One region of the Microbacterium sp. JAI119 genome, then DNA from elsewhere that is predicted to be linked to it. Evidence: predicted binding sites of a transcription regulator. Region 1 holds the regulator's gene; the other holds the start of a gene.
The links. Region 1 encodes LexA, which represses DNA repair genes until DNA is damaged. Its sites were predicted from a motif close to TCGAACANNTGTTCGA; they were not measured.

Region 1 (7,185 bases):
CGTCGCGATCGCGCGCGCTCTCGTCAATCGGCCCCAGGTTCTGCTCGCCGATGAGCCGACCGGAAACCTCGACCCTGCGACCTCGGTCGACATCATGCAGCTGCTCGCCCGCATCAACGCGGGGGGCACCACGGTGCTGATGGCCACCCACGAGGCCGGTTTCGTCGATCAGATGCAGCGCCGCGTGATCGAGCTGCGCGACGGCGAGATGGTCCGCGATGAGGTGCATGGCGGATACGGCGACACGTCCAACATCCCGCGCCTCGTGCCAGAGGAAGTGCGTGGTGCGGCAGCCGCTGCCGCACTGACCGCCGTCCAGGAGGTGCAGCGCCAGACCGCCGATCTCTCGGTGGTGCGTGCCGCACTCGCAGAAGAGCTCGCCAGTCAGCGTCAGGCTGCGGCAGCAGTCGATCGCGACGGGGAGACGGTGGTTCCGCCCGCCCCGCGCACGGTCGAAGCGCCGGAACCGCAGCCCGCGGTGCAGGAGGGCGCAGCTGCGAACGTCGTCGAGCCCCCCGCCGTGGTCGAGCCTCCCGCTGCCGTCGAACCTCCCGCGGTGGTCGAGCCGCCTTCGGCCGTCGAACCCGCTCCGGCGGCACGCCCGCGAACGCATCCGATCGTCCTGCCGACGGTCGACGTCGCCGAACTCGGTGTCGCGGATCGCCTCGGTCTCTCCGACGAGGACGACGAGGAAGTGGGCCCGACCTCATGAGAATCGGACTCATCCTGACCGAAGCCCTCGTCGGACTCCGGCGGAACATCTCGATGGTGATCTCCGTCGTGCTGGTCACCTTCGTGTCCCTGACCTTCGTGGGCGCCGCGATCCTCATGCAGGGGCAGATCGGCGTCATGCGCGGCTACTGGGCCGAGCGCGCCCAGGTGGCTGTGTACATGTGCTCGGCCGTGTCGGAATCCGAGACGTGTCTCGACGGTGCGGCGAGCGAGGAGCAGGTCGCAGCCGTGCGTGCGCAGCTCGAGGGCGACGCGCTCAAACCGCTCATCAGCTCGATGACCTTCGACACCAAGGAAGAGACCTACGCCAAACTCGTCGACCAGCTCGGCGCGGACCAGGCGAGCGTGCTCACTCCCGACCAGGCCTTCGAAGTGTTCTTCGTGACCATGAAGGATCCCGGCCAGTCCCAGGTGCTCGCCGAAGCCTTCAGCGGACAGGCTGGGGTCGAGCAGGTGAAGGATCAGCTGCAGTACCTGGAGCCCCTGTTCTCCGCTTTGACCGTCGCGACCTACATCGCGGTCGGGATCGCCGTGCTCATGCTCATCGCCGCGACTCTCCTGATCGGCACGACGATCCGCCTGTCCGCGTATGCGAGGCGCAAGGAGATCGGCATCATGCGCCTCGTCGGCGCTTCCAACCGCTTCATCCAGACCCCGTTCGTGCTGGAGGGCGTGTTCGCGGCCTTCCTGGGGTCGGCCCTGGCCAGCGCCGCGGTCGTCGCCGGCGTGCACTTCGGCGTCAACGGCTATCTGCGGGGAAGGGTGCCGTTCATCACGACGTGGGTCACGATGCAGGACGCGGCACTGGTCGTCCCGGTGCTGATCGGCATCGGAGTGATCCTCGCCGCCCTGTCCGCGGGCTTCGCGATCCGACGCTGGCTGCGCACCTGATAGCCTGAAAGGCTGCGCGGTCGGATCGATCGATCGGGCTCATCACGGCAACAGGAGAGCATCATGCCCAGGGAACGCGGAGAGAAGGTCGTCGCGACCAATCGTCGCGCACGTCACGACTACGCCATCGAGAAGTCGTACGAGGCGGGGATGGTGCTCACCGGCACCGAGGTCAAGTCGCTGCGTCAGGGACGAGCCAACCTCAGCGACGGCTACGCGTTCGTCAAGGGGAACGAGGTCTTCCTCGACTCGGTGCACATCCCGGAGTACTCGCAGGGGCATTGGACGAACCATTCGGCCAAGCGCATCCGCAAGCTGCTGCTGCACCGTGAGGAGATCGCGAAGATCGCCCACGCCGTCTCGGCAGGGGGATACACCCTCATCCCGCTGAAGCTGTACTTCTCCGACGGTCGCGCCAAGGTCGAGATCGCCCTCGCCAAAGGTAAGCGCGAGTACGACAAGCGACAGACCCTGCGTGAGCGTCAGGACACCCGCGAAGCCGACCGCGCCATGCGTCTGCGCAACCGCGTGGGGGAGTGACCCTCGCGGGGGAAGCCGCCCTCACAGACGCGGCTCGAAGCCGAACACACGGCCGAGGAACGTCAGCTCGCGCTCGAGGGCGTCGACGATCGTGTCGGCGCTGCGGAATCCGTGCCCCTCGGCGGGGTACAGCACATACTCGTGGTCGACTCCGCGTGCCGCGAGCGCGTCTCGGATCGCCTCGGACTGCGAGGGCGGAACCACGCGATCCTCGCCGCCCTGCAGCAGCAGCACGGGCGCGTCGATCCGGTCGGCGTGCGTGAGCGGTGAACGCTCCACGTACAGGTGCTCGTGCTCGGGGAGGGGGCCGACCAGACCGTCGATGTACGACGCCTCGAAATCGTGGGTCTCCGCGACGAGCATGCGCAGATCGGCGACCCCGTAGCGGCTGATCCCGGCAGCGAAGGCTCCGCCCCGCACCAGCGTCGACAGCACGGTCCAGCCGCCGGCCGACCCGCCGCGGATCGCGATCCGGTCGGGGTCGGCCAGGCCCGCGTCCGCCAGACCGCGGGCCGCGGCGATCACGTCGTCGACATCGACGATGCCCCACTGGCCGTCGAGACGTTCACGGTACGAGCGGCCGTACCCCGTGGAACCTCCGTAGTTCACGTCGAGCACGCCGATGCCGCGGCTCGTGTAGAACGCGATCGCCTCGGACGCCGCCCCGGTGACGTGCGCCGTCGGCCCCCCGTGCACGAGGACGATGTAGGGCGGGAGCTCGTGATCGGGAGCCGTCGCGTGCGGGTTCGCCGGCGGGTACGCGAACGCGTGCACCTCTCCGTGCGGGCCCTGGATCTCGATCGGCATCGCAGCGGGCATCCACTGCGGATCGACCGGTTCGCCGCCGCGCACCGCCACGGTGGCACCCGATACGACGTCGACGCACCACAGCCCGGCGTTCGCACGCGAACCGTTGCCGGAGAGGAGCACGCGGGTGCCGTCGACATCGTCGACGCTCACATGGCCGTCTCCGGGGAACGAGATGACGTCGACGCGGTCGTCGGCAGCATCGTCGGTATCGATCACCACGACCTCGTCGCGCCCGTTCGTCCGGACGGCGACGACGCGGCCGTCGTCGAGCAGCTGATACCAGCGGTTGCCGAGGACCCAGAGTCCATAGCCCGTGTCGGCGTCCGAGGGTGAGACCTGCCGTGCGGTGCCGACCGGGACCACACCGTCCAGGGAGATGCGCTGCAGGGCCCAGCGCCCACCCGGATCATCGGCGAAGAGCAGCTCCGAGTCGCTCAGCCACTCCGGCTGCAGCGCCGCCCGTGAGGGGATCGTGCGCGGAGTGTCCTCACCGACCTCGGCGACCTGCACGTGCGCGTCCTCCCACGGCATGCGGCCCCTGTCCCACGCGACCCACGCGGCGCGGGTGCCGTCGGGGGAGAGCGCGGGGTGGGCGAAGAAGCCATCGCCCTGCACGATCACCGTGATCGCGGACGCATCCTCGGCTGCGGAGCCGTCGAGCGGGATCTCGACGATCGCTCGGAGATGCGGCGTGCGGGAGAGGTCTTCGCGCACGGCCAGCAGTCGACCGGACTGCACACGCAGGCCGCCGTGGGAGGGCCCGGGAGGGGTGAGAGCAACGGGCTCGCCTCCCACGCTCAGACGATGAACCCGCTGGTCGTTCGCGTCGACGAAGTAGAGCGTGCCGTGCTCGTCCGCCGTCCACGCACCCCCGCCGTACTCGTGCACACGTGAGCGTGCGCTCCAGGGGGAGGGGAGGATCTCGGCTCCGGAGGAGCTCCGCACCGTCACGCGGCCCTTCTGGGCCGGCACCGACTCGCCCCACCAGATCTCCGAGCCGACGAAACGGGCGCCGTCGATGCGCGGTGAAGACGCGGCGACCGAGGCGGCGGAGAACGGGGATGACCAGGAACCGTAAGGGGACGACGACATGTCTCGAGCCTATGCGGCGTCGCACCGCGTGTGCGGCCACGCCGTGGGCCCGACCACTGTGGAAGCGCGCGAAGGGAAGACGGTCACCGACACGACCAGGCCCGATCCGCGCTGACCGGATCGAGGGTCAGACGGCGCGGAGCACCGCCACGACCTTGCCGAGGACGACGGACTCGTCGCCGAGGATGGGTTCGAATGCCGAGTTGCGGGGGAGGAGCCAGGTGTGGCCGTCCCGGCGGCGCAGCACCTTGACCGTCGCCTCGCCATCGAGCATCGCCGCGACGATCTCGCCGTTCTCCGCGCTGTTCTGGGAGCGGACCACGACCCAGTCGCCGTCGCAGATGGCGGCGTCGATCATCGACTCGCCGGAGACCTTGAGCATGAACAGGTCGCCCTTGCCCACCAACTGGCGGGGGAGCGGGAAGATCTCCTCGACCTGCTGATCCGCGGTGATCGGCACGCCGGCGGCGATCCGTCCCACCAGGGGGACGAGCGCGGCGTCGCCTACGGGAGTCGCGACGTCGGCCGGGTTCTCGGTGCTGGCGCCCGGCAGATCGATGAGCACCTCCATCGCCCTGGTCTTCCCCGGGTCGCGGCGCAGGTAGCCACTCAGCTCGAGCTGTCCGAGCTGATGGGTGACGCTGGAGAGGGACTTGAGACCGACGGCGTCTCCGATCTCGCGCATGCTCGGCGGATAGCCGTGGTTCGCGATCGAGTTCTGGATGACCTCGAGGATCGCCATCTGCTTCGGGCTGAGGCTCTTCCGGCGGCGCGTGCGCGGTGCCTCCGACTCGGCGGCAGAGTTCTCGCTCATGGTGCTCCTTCAGTGCGTGATCCGACGTCCCTCTTCGAATGTCGGAGGCCCGTGGTGGGGTGTCCTTATCGAAACCGTATCCGAGAATCGGGCCGATCTGGAAGATCTGTTCGAGCGTGTCGGCCTCTTTCCCCGGTGTGGTTTCGAAGAATACTTGACAGATGTTCGAACTCGAAGATATCTTCGGTACGTAGCTTCGCATTCCCGGCTCCCGGCCGAGTCGTGAATGCGAACGCTACGCCAACTTCCCCGGCAGCCTCACCGCTCCGGGACAGGCTAAGGAGCACCACATGAGCAGCATCGGCTTCAGCACCGCAGCAGTCATCCCGGCATCGCCCCGTCCTTCGACGAGACTCCGGCTGACGACGCGCGGTCGCGCTGTACTGCTCGCCCTGGCGTCGGTGCCCCTCGCCGCCGGCATCGCGTTCGCGGCGCTCAGCGGCGGCAGCGCGGTCGCGTCGGGTGCCGACACCGCATCCGTCGGCGTCGAGACCGTCACCGTCATGCCCGGTGACACGCTCTGGTCCATCGCCACCGGCGTCGCGCCCGACGCCGACCCGCGCGATGTGATCGGCGACATCAGCCGGATGAACCTGTTGCGCGGCGGGGAGCTGCAGATCGGGCAGACTCTGGCGATCCCGGCTCAGTACGCGCGCTGATCCGGCGGAGGGCTCAGACGAGGAGTTCCTGGGGCGGGCGACTTTGCGTCATCAACCTCAAGCGCCGCATAGCATGGGAAGGGTGACCCTCTCCCTCAACGATCTCCCGCTACGTGACGATCTCCGCGGATTGAAGCCATACGGTGCTCCACAGGCGCCGCTTCCCATCGCGCTCAACGTGAATGAGAACACGCATCCGATCCCCGATGCGGTGGCGAGCGACATCCTCGATGACATCGCCGTCGCGATCCGTGATGTCAACCGCTACCCGGATCGTGAGTTCACCACGCTTCGCGAGTCTTTCGCGGAGTACCTGGGCCACGGTCTCGTCCCCGAGCAGATCTGGGCGGGCAACGGGTCCAATGAGGTGCTCCAGCACATCCTGCAGGCCTTCGGAGGCCCTGGTCGCACGGCTTTCGGGTTCGCGCCGACCTATTCGATGTACCCGCTCATCGCGCAGGGCACCGGTGCGCGGTGGATCGCCGGTACGCGTCAGCCCGACTACACCATCACTCCGGAGGAGGCGGCCGAGCAGGTGCGGGCCGCCGAGCCGGACGTGGTCATCCTCTGCTCTCCCAACAACCCCACCGGCACGCCGCTCGGACTCGACGTCATCGAAGCGGTGTATGAGGCTGCCAGGGGCATAGTGATCGTCGACGAGGCCTACCAGGAGTTCGCGCCGCATGACGCGGTCTCCGCACTGACGCTGCTCGAGGGGCGGCCGCGTCTGGCCGTCTCGCGCACGATGAGCAAGGCCTTCGCGTTCGCCGGAGCCCGTGTCGGGTATCTCGCGGCCGACCCGGCGTTCATCGACGCGCTGCGGTTGGTGCGTCTGCCGTACCACCTGAGCGCACTCACCCAGGCGGCGGCCATCGCGGCGCTGCGCAATGCCGACGTCATGCTCGGCATGGTCGAGGAGATCGTCGAGCAGCGCGACCGCATCACGGCGACTCTCGAGGCGCTGGGTTACCAGCCGCACGAATCCTGGTCGAACTTCGTGCTGTTCGGTGGAGTCTCCGACCCGAAGGCCACCTGGCAGCAGCTGTACGACCAGGGGGTGCTGGTACGCGATGTCGGCATCCCAGGACACCTGAGGGTGAGCGCGGGCACCGAGGCCGAGACCACCGCGTTCCTTGATGCTCTTGCCTCGATAGGATCGGCTTCATGAGCACTTCCGCACCGACCCCGCGCACCGCGAGCCGTGTGCGCCGCACGTCGGAGTCCACCGTCGAGCTCGAGCTGAACCTCGACGGGACCGGCGTCAGCCACATCGACACCTCGGTGCCCTTCTTCGACCACATGCTCACGGCGTTCGCGAAGCACTCGCTGACCGACCTCACCGTGCGCGCCTCGGGTGACACCCACATCGACGCACACCACACCGTGGAAGACGTCTCAATCGTGCTCGGACAGGCGATCCTCGAAGCCCTCGGCGACAAGTCCGGCATCTCCCGGTACGGAGACGCCCTCGTCCCCCTCGACGAGGCGCTCGCGCAGGCCGTGGTCGACATCTCGGGCCGCCCGTACCTCGTGCACACGGGGGAGCCCGAGGGGTTCGAGCACCACCTGATCGGCGGACACTTCACAGGGTCGCTCGTCCGCCACTCCTTCGAAGCCATCACGTTCAATGCCGCTCTCACGGTGCAC
Region 2 (7,185 bases), on a different contig from region 1:
GTACTGCCGTGGTGGCGCCGGAACAAGACCGGCCGCGAAGAGGACCCGGATGAGGGCACACTCGATTCCGACGACATCACCGCGCTCCTGACCACCTCCGATCCCACGCCTGCGTACGACCAGGCAGTGGTCGTCGAGAATCCTTACGACGCGGCCACCGAGGTGCTGTCCGAGGTCAGGTCGGTCGCCGACTCGCTCGCCGAGCAGCAGACCACGGCCCTGCTTGATGACTCCTCCGAGACAGGAGAGGTGCCGGAACTACCCGGTCTCGACGGGTTCGGCACCGATGGTCCGGGCGACCGCGGCCCGCAGGCCCCCGTCACGCCATACATCCTCCCGTCTCCCGGACTCCTGGTCGAAGGCCCGCCGCCCGTCATGCGCTCAGAGGCGACCGACAAGGTGATCGAGCAGATCACCAGCGTGCTGTCGCAGTTCAAGGTCGATGCCAAGGTGACCGGCTTCTCCCGTGGACCGACGGTCACGCAGTACGAGGTCGAGGTGGGCCACGGCGTCAAGGTCGAGAAGATCCTGCAGCTGAGTAACAACTTCGCCTACGCCGTGGCCTCGAACGACGTGCGCATCCTCTCGCCGATCCCGGGCAAGAGCGCGATCGGCATCGAGATCCCGAACGCCGACAAGGAGATGGTGGCTCTCGGCGATGTGCTGCGCTCGCCCGCTGCGCAGAAGAGCACGCACCCGATGACCATCGGCGTTGGCAAAGACGTCGGCGGCAACATCGTCATCGCGAACCTCGCGAAGATGCCGCACCTCCTCGTGGCCGGCTCCACCGGTTCGGGTAAGTCGAGCTTCGTGAACTCCATGATCACGAGTCTGCTGATGCGTGCCCGCCCGTCCGACGTGCGCATGGTGCTGATCGACCCGAAGCGTGTCGAGCTGACCAGCTACGCCGGTGTCCCGCATCTGATCACGCCCATCATCACGAACCCGAAGAAGGCGGCGGAGGCGCTGCAGTGGGTCGTGAAGGAGATGGACATGCGGTACGACGATCTCGCGTCGTTCGGTTTCCGGCACATCGACGACTTCAACCGGGCTGTCCGCGCGGGCGAGGTCGAGCTCCCGGTGGGCAGCGAGCGTGTCCTGAAGCCGTACCCGTACCTTCTGGTGGTCGTCGATGAGCTCGCCGACCTCATGATGGTCGCCCCTCGCGACGTCGAGGACTCGATCGTCCGCATCACGCAGCTCGCACGTGCCTCCGGCATCCATCTCGTGCTAGCGACTCAGCGCCCGAGCGTCGACGTCGTGACGGGCCTGATCAAGGCCAACGTCCCGTCACGACTCGCCTTCGCCGTGACGAGCGTCACGGACAGCCGGGTCATCCTCGACAGCCCCGGTGCCGACAAGCTCATCGGTCAAGGTGACGCCCTGTTCTCGCCGATGGGCTCATCGAAGCCGTTCCGCCTCCAGGGCGCGTGGGTCGATGAGAAGGAGATCGACGCGGTCGTCAAGCACGTCACCCGTCAGGCACGTCCGGACTACCGTCCGGATGTGCAGGAGGCGATGGAGCCGACGAAGAAGAAGGAAGTCGACGAGGACATCGGGGATGACCTGGAGCTGCTGCTCGCAGCCGCCGAGCTCATCGTCTCCTCGCAGTTCGGATCGACGTCGATGCTCCAGCGCAAGCTCCGCGTCGGGTTCGCGAAGGCAGGTCGTCTCATGGATCTGCTCGAGTCGCGCGAGATCGTCGGCCCCTCCGAGGGGTCGAAGGCGCGAGACGTGCTGGCGACCGCCGAGCAGCTCCCGCAGGTGATGGCCAAGTTGCGCGGAGACGACGTTCCGGCACCGACATCGGCATCGGCTGCGCCTGCGGTTCCGCCCGTCCCGCCGCTCCCGCAGACGCATGACCCGATCGCGGCTCAGTACGAGGGTCTTCCCGAGGTGGAAGCTGAGGGCGACGAAGATGCCTGGGGCTTGACGGGACGCGACTGATGGCTATCCCACGGCAGCTCCCCAACGCCATCACGGTCGCGCGCATCCCGCTGGCCGTCGTCTTCTTCGTCCTGCTCCTGCTGGGTGGCACCTATGGGTTCTCGGACCCGGGTCTCCGCTGGGCGGCCGGAGTCATCTTCATCGTCGGGATCTCGACGGACTGGGTCGACGGGTACCTCGCCCGCAAGTACGACATCGTCAGTGATTTCGGCAAGCTCTGGGATCCGATCGCCGACAAGATGCTCACCGGTGCCGGCTTCATCGGGCTCGCGATTCTGGGCGAGGTCAACTGGTGGATCGTCGCGATCATCCTCGTGCGCGAATGGGGCATCACGATCCATCGGCTCATGGTGGCCAGCGAACACGTCGTGGCCGCGGCCTGGATGGGCAAGATCAAGACCGCGTTCCAAGGGGTGGCGCTCGGGTGGGCACTCCTCCCGCTGCACTACGTCATCGGTCTCGACGCCTGGACATTGATCACGTTCATCATCATGCTCATCGTCCTGGTCCTCACGGTGGCGAGCGGCATCGACTACGTCGTGGCGCAGGTACGCGGGTCGCGCCGGAAGTCATGAGTCAGGCGGCAGCCGAGGTCCTCGCTGCGCTGGGCCGACGAGGATGGAAGCTCGGCGTGGCCGAATCCCTGACCGGGGGCGCCCTGTGCGCCGATCTCGTCGCGGTTCCCGGAGCGTCAGCCGTGCTGCTCGGAGGCGTCGTGGCATATGCCACGCCGGTCAAGTCGTCCGTGCTGGGCGTGGATGAGGGCCTGCTGTCGAGATACGGGCCGGTGCATCCGCAGGTCGCACTGGAGATGGCAGACGGCGTCAGACGCGTCGTCGGCGTCGACGGCGAGGCTGCCGATGTGGGGGTGTCCACGACCGGGATCGCCGGACCGGTGTCTCCGGACGGGCAGCCCGTCGGCACGGTGCACATCGGCGTCGTCACCCCCGCGGCATCGCGGACCAGGGCCTTTCTCTTCGTCGGCGACCGGGAATCGATCCGGGCGCAGACGGTGGACGCGGCACTCCAGGAGATGCTCGCCCTGCTCTCGGAATAGCAGAGCCCTGCGGCTGGTTGTCTCTGATGTGCTCACACGTAAACCACAGAGTGCAGGAGTAGATTCTGTGCACGCCAGGGGTACTAGACTGGCTGTCTCATCGGGGGAGACCTCGAGCGAACACATGGGGAGGAGGTTCCGATGATTCTTGTACGACAGGAAATCGGCGATGTGCTGAGGGACTTCCGCCTGCAGAAGGGGCGTACGCTCCGGCAGGTCGCCAGCAAGGCATCGGTCGCACTCGGCTACCTCAGCGAGGTGGAGCGCGGTCAGAAAGAGGCTTCGAGCGAGATCCTCGCCTCGGTCGCAGACGCTCTCGACGTCCCCATCTCGACGATCATGCGCGAAGTCGGTGACCGCATTTCGGTGCTCGAGGGCATTCAGGTCTTCCCTGACGTCGTTCCCGACGACCTCGTGGCGTCGGTCGAGCCTCAGCTCTCGCTGCACTGACCCCCGAATGGGGTGGTGATGCGTCGTAGCGAGTTCCTTCGCGCCGTCGAGACCGAGTTCGGGCTGAGGGCTTCCTCTCTGGTCAACGACCTCGGCCTGAGTGCCGTAGGTGGGCGTACCGCTCTCGAAGCTCTCGCCGACGGCACGCCGCCGCGAGACATCTGGCTGGCGCTGTGCGCGGAGATGGACGTTCCCGAGGACAGGCGCCACGGAGTCGGACGGCAGGAGCCGCGGCGGCGCTGACCGACGTTCCTCGTCCGCCCTCTACGGAACACGACACCCATTTGCGGCGTGTCGTCGAAGATCCGTTCGAAGCGGGCGTAGTCTTCTGCACAAGTGGTCCAGAGCGTTTGTTCTGCACTGTATGTGAGATCGTCGCACCGATGTCGGTGGTCCCTCCTACGGTGGAAACAAGCCGAAGAGCCATTACGCCTTGTCGGAGAGTTTCTCCCAACCGGAAGAGCCGCGACAGCCTACAGGCGGCATCACGCGCGCAGAAGGAGCACATTATGCCATCACCCGCCGACCGCGAGAAGTCCCTCGAGACCGCCCTCGCTCAGATCGACCGCCAGTTCGGAAAGGGCTCGGTCATGCGGCTGGGCAGCGATGAGCGTGCCCCTGTGGCCGTCATCCCGACCGGCTCCATCGCCCTCGACGTCGCCCTCGGCGTGGGAGGACTGCCGCGTGGCCGAATCGTAGAGATCTACGGACCGGAGTCCTCGGGTAAGACGACTCTCACGCTGCACGCGATCGCCAACGCTCAGCGGGCCGGGGGAATCGCGGCGTTCATCGATGCCGAGCACGCGCTCGACCCCGACTATGCCGCGAAGCTGGGCGTCGACATCGATGCTCTCCTGGTGTCGCAGCCCGACACCGGTGAGCAGGCGCTCGAGATCGCCGACATGCTGGTGCGCTCCGGAGCCATCGACCTCATCGTCATCGACTCCGTCGCGGCGCTCGTGCCTCGTGCCGAGATCGAGGGCGAGATGGGCGACTCGCACGTGGGTCTGCAGGCGCGACTCATGTCGCAGGCCCTTCGTAAGCTCACCGGTGGTCTGAACCAGACCAACACCACCATGATCTTCATCAACCAGCTGCGTGAGAAGATCGGCGTCTTCTTCGGTTCCCCCGAGACCACCGCCGGCGGTAAGGCGCTGAAGTTCTACGCCTCGGTCCGCATGGACATCCGTCGTATCGAGACGCTGAAGGACGGAACCGATGCCGTCGGAAACCGCACCAGGGTCAAGGTCGTGAAGAACAAGATGGCGCCGCCGTTCAAGCAGGCGGAGTTCGACATCCTCTACGGCGTCGGCATCTCCCGCGAAGGCAGCCTGATCGACTTCGGCGTCGAACACGCCATCGTGAAGAAGTCGGGTTCCTGGTACACCTATGACGGTGATCAGCTGGGTCAGGGCAAGGAGAACGCACGCACGTTCCTGCTCAACAACCCCGACATCGCTCTGGCTATCGAGACGCAGATCAAGCAGAAGCTCGGTATCGGCGGGCCGTCCGCTGCCCCGGCCGCTGCCGATGAGCTCGCAGAGCGTCGTCCGGCCTGATGAACGACTCGCGTGGGGGCGATCCTGACCGGATCGCCCCCATCATCCCCCTCTTCGGCGGAACAGCGAAGAAACCAGGAGCGACGCCTTCCACGCCGGTCACGAAGTACGGCGAATCAGCGACACTGCCATCATCGCGAGGCGACGGGGATGCGGTCTGGCGTACGACCTGGGACTCTCCTCCAGGCGACCCTGCTTCCATCGACACAGCCGACGATGCAGCTCACACGGGAACCCCGAGTGAGCGCCATCCGGCGCGCGGGCGCAGGGATCCCTCCGGCGCCAGGAGCTCTCATCCCTCGCGGTCGGCTCCCAGGCTCCGCGCGCTCGACGCGACGGAAGGAGACGGCGCGACCCAGCAAGAGGCGTCACACGATGAGATCCGGGTCGCGGCCGAGGAGTCGCTCCTGCGAAAGCTGCGAGCCCGGTCGTTGTCGATCTCTGAAGCCCGGCAGGTGCTGCGTGGTGCGGGCCTCGATGGCAGTGCGATCAGCGATGTGATCGAGGACTTCTGCCGTCGTGGTTACCTCGATGATGCGGCCCTGGCCGGCGTCCTCGTGAGGTCGGGAGTGGATCGAAAGGGGCAGGGGAGAGTCGCTCTGTCTCGCGCGCTCGCTCAGCGGGGGATTCCGCGTGAGGTCATCGATAGCGCGCTCGAAGAGCTTCCGGACGACGACGACGAACGCGCGCTGGAGTTCGCCCGCACCAAGGCGCGGTCGATGACTCGACTCGACCCCGACGCGGCGCTCCGTCGTCTGGTGGGACAGCTTTCTCGTCGTGGCTACAACGGAGCGGTCGCCATGAAGGCGGCGAAGGTCGCGCTGCGCGAGGCTTCGTTCGGCGGAGCGACCTCAGGGGTGCGGTTCGTCGATTCCGACTGAGCAGTGAGCGCCGCTTCCGCACGGAAACGGCTCGTACAATGGGGTGATCATGACTATCCCGCGCAGCGAACCGACGATCATCGGCGCGTCGTCGGCAGCCGTCGACGTCGACGGACGACAGCGATCGTATGAAGTACGCACCTTCGGGTGCCAGATGAACGTGCACGACTCGGAGCGCCTCTCGGGCTCGTTGGAGAGCGCAGGTTACGTCAGGGCAGTCGACGGTGCGGAAGCCGATGTGGTGATCATCAACACCTGCGCGGTCCGCGACAACGCCGCAGGCAAGCTCTACGGCACACTCGGCCATCTCGCGTCGGTCAAGCGCCGCAAAGACGGGATGCAGATCGCCGTCGGCGGCTGCCTCGCACAGATGGACAAGCAGGCTGTGCTCGACAAGGCGCCGTGGGTCGATGTCGTCTTCGGCACCCACAACATGGGTTCCCTTCCGGGGCTGCTCGAGCGCGCCCGCCACAACGGGGATGCCGAACTCGAGATCCTCGAGTCGCTCGAAGTGTTCCCCTCAACCTTGCCTACGAAGCGAGACTCGGCGCACAGCGGCTGGGTGTCGATCTCGGTCGGGTGCAACAACACCTGCACGTTCTGCATCGTGCCCAGCCTGCGCGGCAAGGAGAAGGACCGTCGTCCCGGCGACATCCTGAACGAGATCCGGCTTCTGGTCGAAGACGGTGCGATCGAGGTCACGCTTCTCGGGCAGAACGTGAATTCCTACGGCGTCGAATTCGGCGATCGACAGGCGTTCGGCAAGCTCCTGCGCGCGGCCGGTGAGATCGAAGGCCTCGAGCGCGTCCGATTCACCAGCCCGCACCCCGCAGCCTTCACGGATGACGTGATCGATGCCATGGCGGAGACTCCGAACGTCATGCCGCAGCTTCACATGCCGTTGCAGTCGGGGAGCGATCGCATCCTCAAAGCGATGCGACGTTCCTACCGCAGTGAGCGCTTCCTCGGGATCCTCGACCGCGTCCGCGCGCGCATCCCGAACGCCGCCATCACGACCGACATCATCGTCGGGTTCCCGGGGGAGACCGAGGAGGACTTCGAAGACACCATGCGTGTCGTCGAGCAGGCTCGTTTCTCCAGCGCCTTCACCTTCCAGTACTCGATCCGCGAAGGCACGCCTGCGGCGACCATGGAGGACCAGGTTCCGAAGGACATAGTCCAGGCGCGCTACAACCGCCTGATCGCCCTTCAGGAGCGCATCTCGCTGGAAGAGAACCAGAAGCAGGTGGGTCGGCAGATCGAGGTTCTCGTCTCCACGGGTGAGGGCAAG

Region 2: the regulator LexA is predicted to act here: its motif matches at 3,752-3,767, upstream of recA (recombinase RecA).

The regions. Positions count from the first base shown of each region.
Region 1 covers NZ_JACCCK010000002.1:35,810-42,994, reverse strand. The annotation lists gene ftsE (cell division ATP-binding protein FtsE) at 1-712, shown strand, start outside; gene ftsX (permease-like cell division protein FtsX) at 709-1,623, shown strand; gene smpB (SsrA-binding protein SmpB) at 1,687-2,163, shown strand; gene HDC31_RS11025 (prolyl oligopeptidase family serine peptidase) at 2,185-4,065, opposite strand; gene lexA (transcriptional repressor LexA) at 4,193-4,879, opposite strand; gene HDC31_RS11015 (LysM peptidoglycan-binding domain-containing protein) at 5,170-5,538, shown strand; gene HDC31_RS11010 (histidinol-phosphate transaminase) at 5,621-6,706, shown strand; gene hisB (imidazoleglycerol-phosphate dehydratase HisB) at 6,703-7,185, shown strand, end outside.
Region 2 covers NZ_JACCCK010000001.1:1,595,406-1,602,590, forward strand. The annotation lists gene HDC31_RS07690 (DNA translocase FtsK) at 1-1,947, shown strand, start outside; gene pgsA (CDP-diacylglycerol--glycerol-3-phosphate 3-phosphatidyltransferase) at 1,947-2,522, shown strand; gene HDC31_RS07700 (CinA family protein) at 2,519-3,004, shown strand; gene HDC31_RS07705 (helix-turn-helix domain-containing protein) at 3,146-3,454, shown strand; gene HDC31_RS07710 (DUF3046 domain-containing protein) at 3,473-3,697, shown strand; gene recA (recombinase RecA) at 3,964-5,013, shown strand; gene HDC31_RS20210 (regulatory protein RecX) at 5,445-5,894, shown strand; gene miaB (tRNA (N6-isopentenyl adenosine(37)-C2)-methylthiotransferase MiaB) at 5,944-7,185, shown strand, end outside.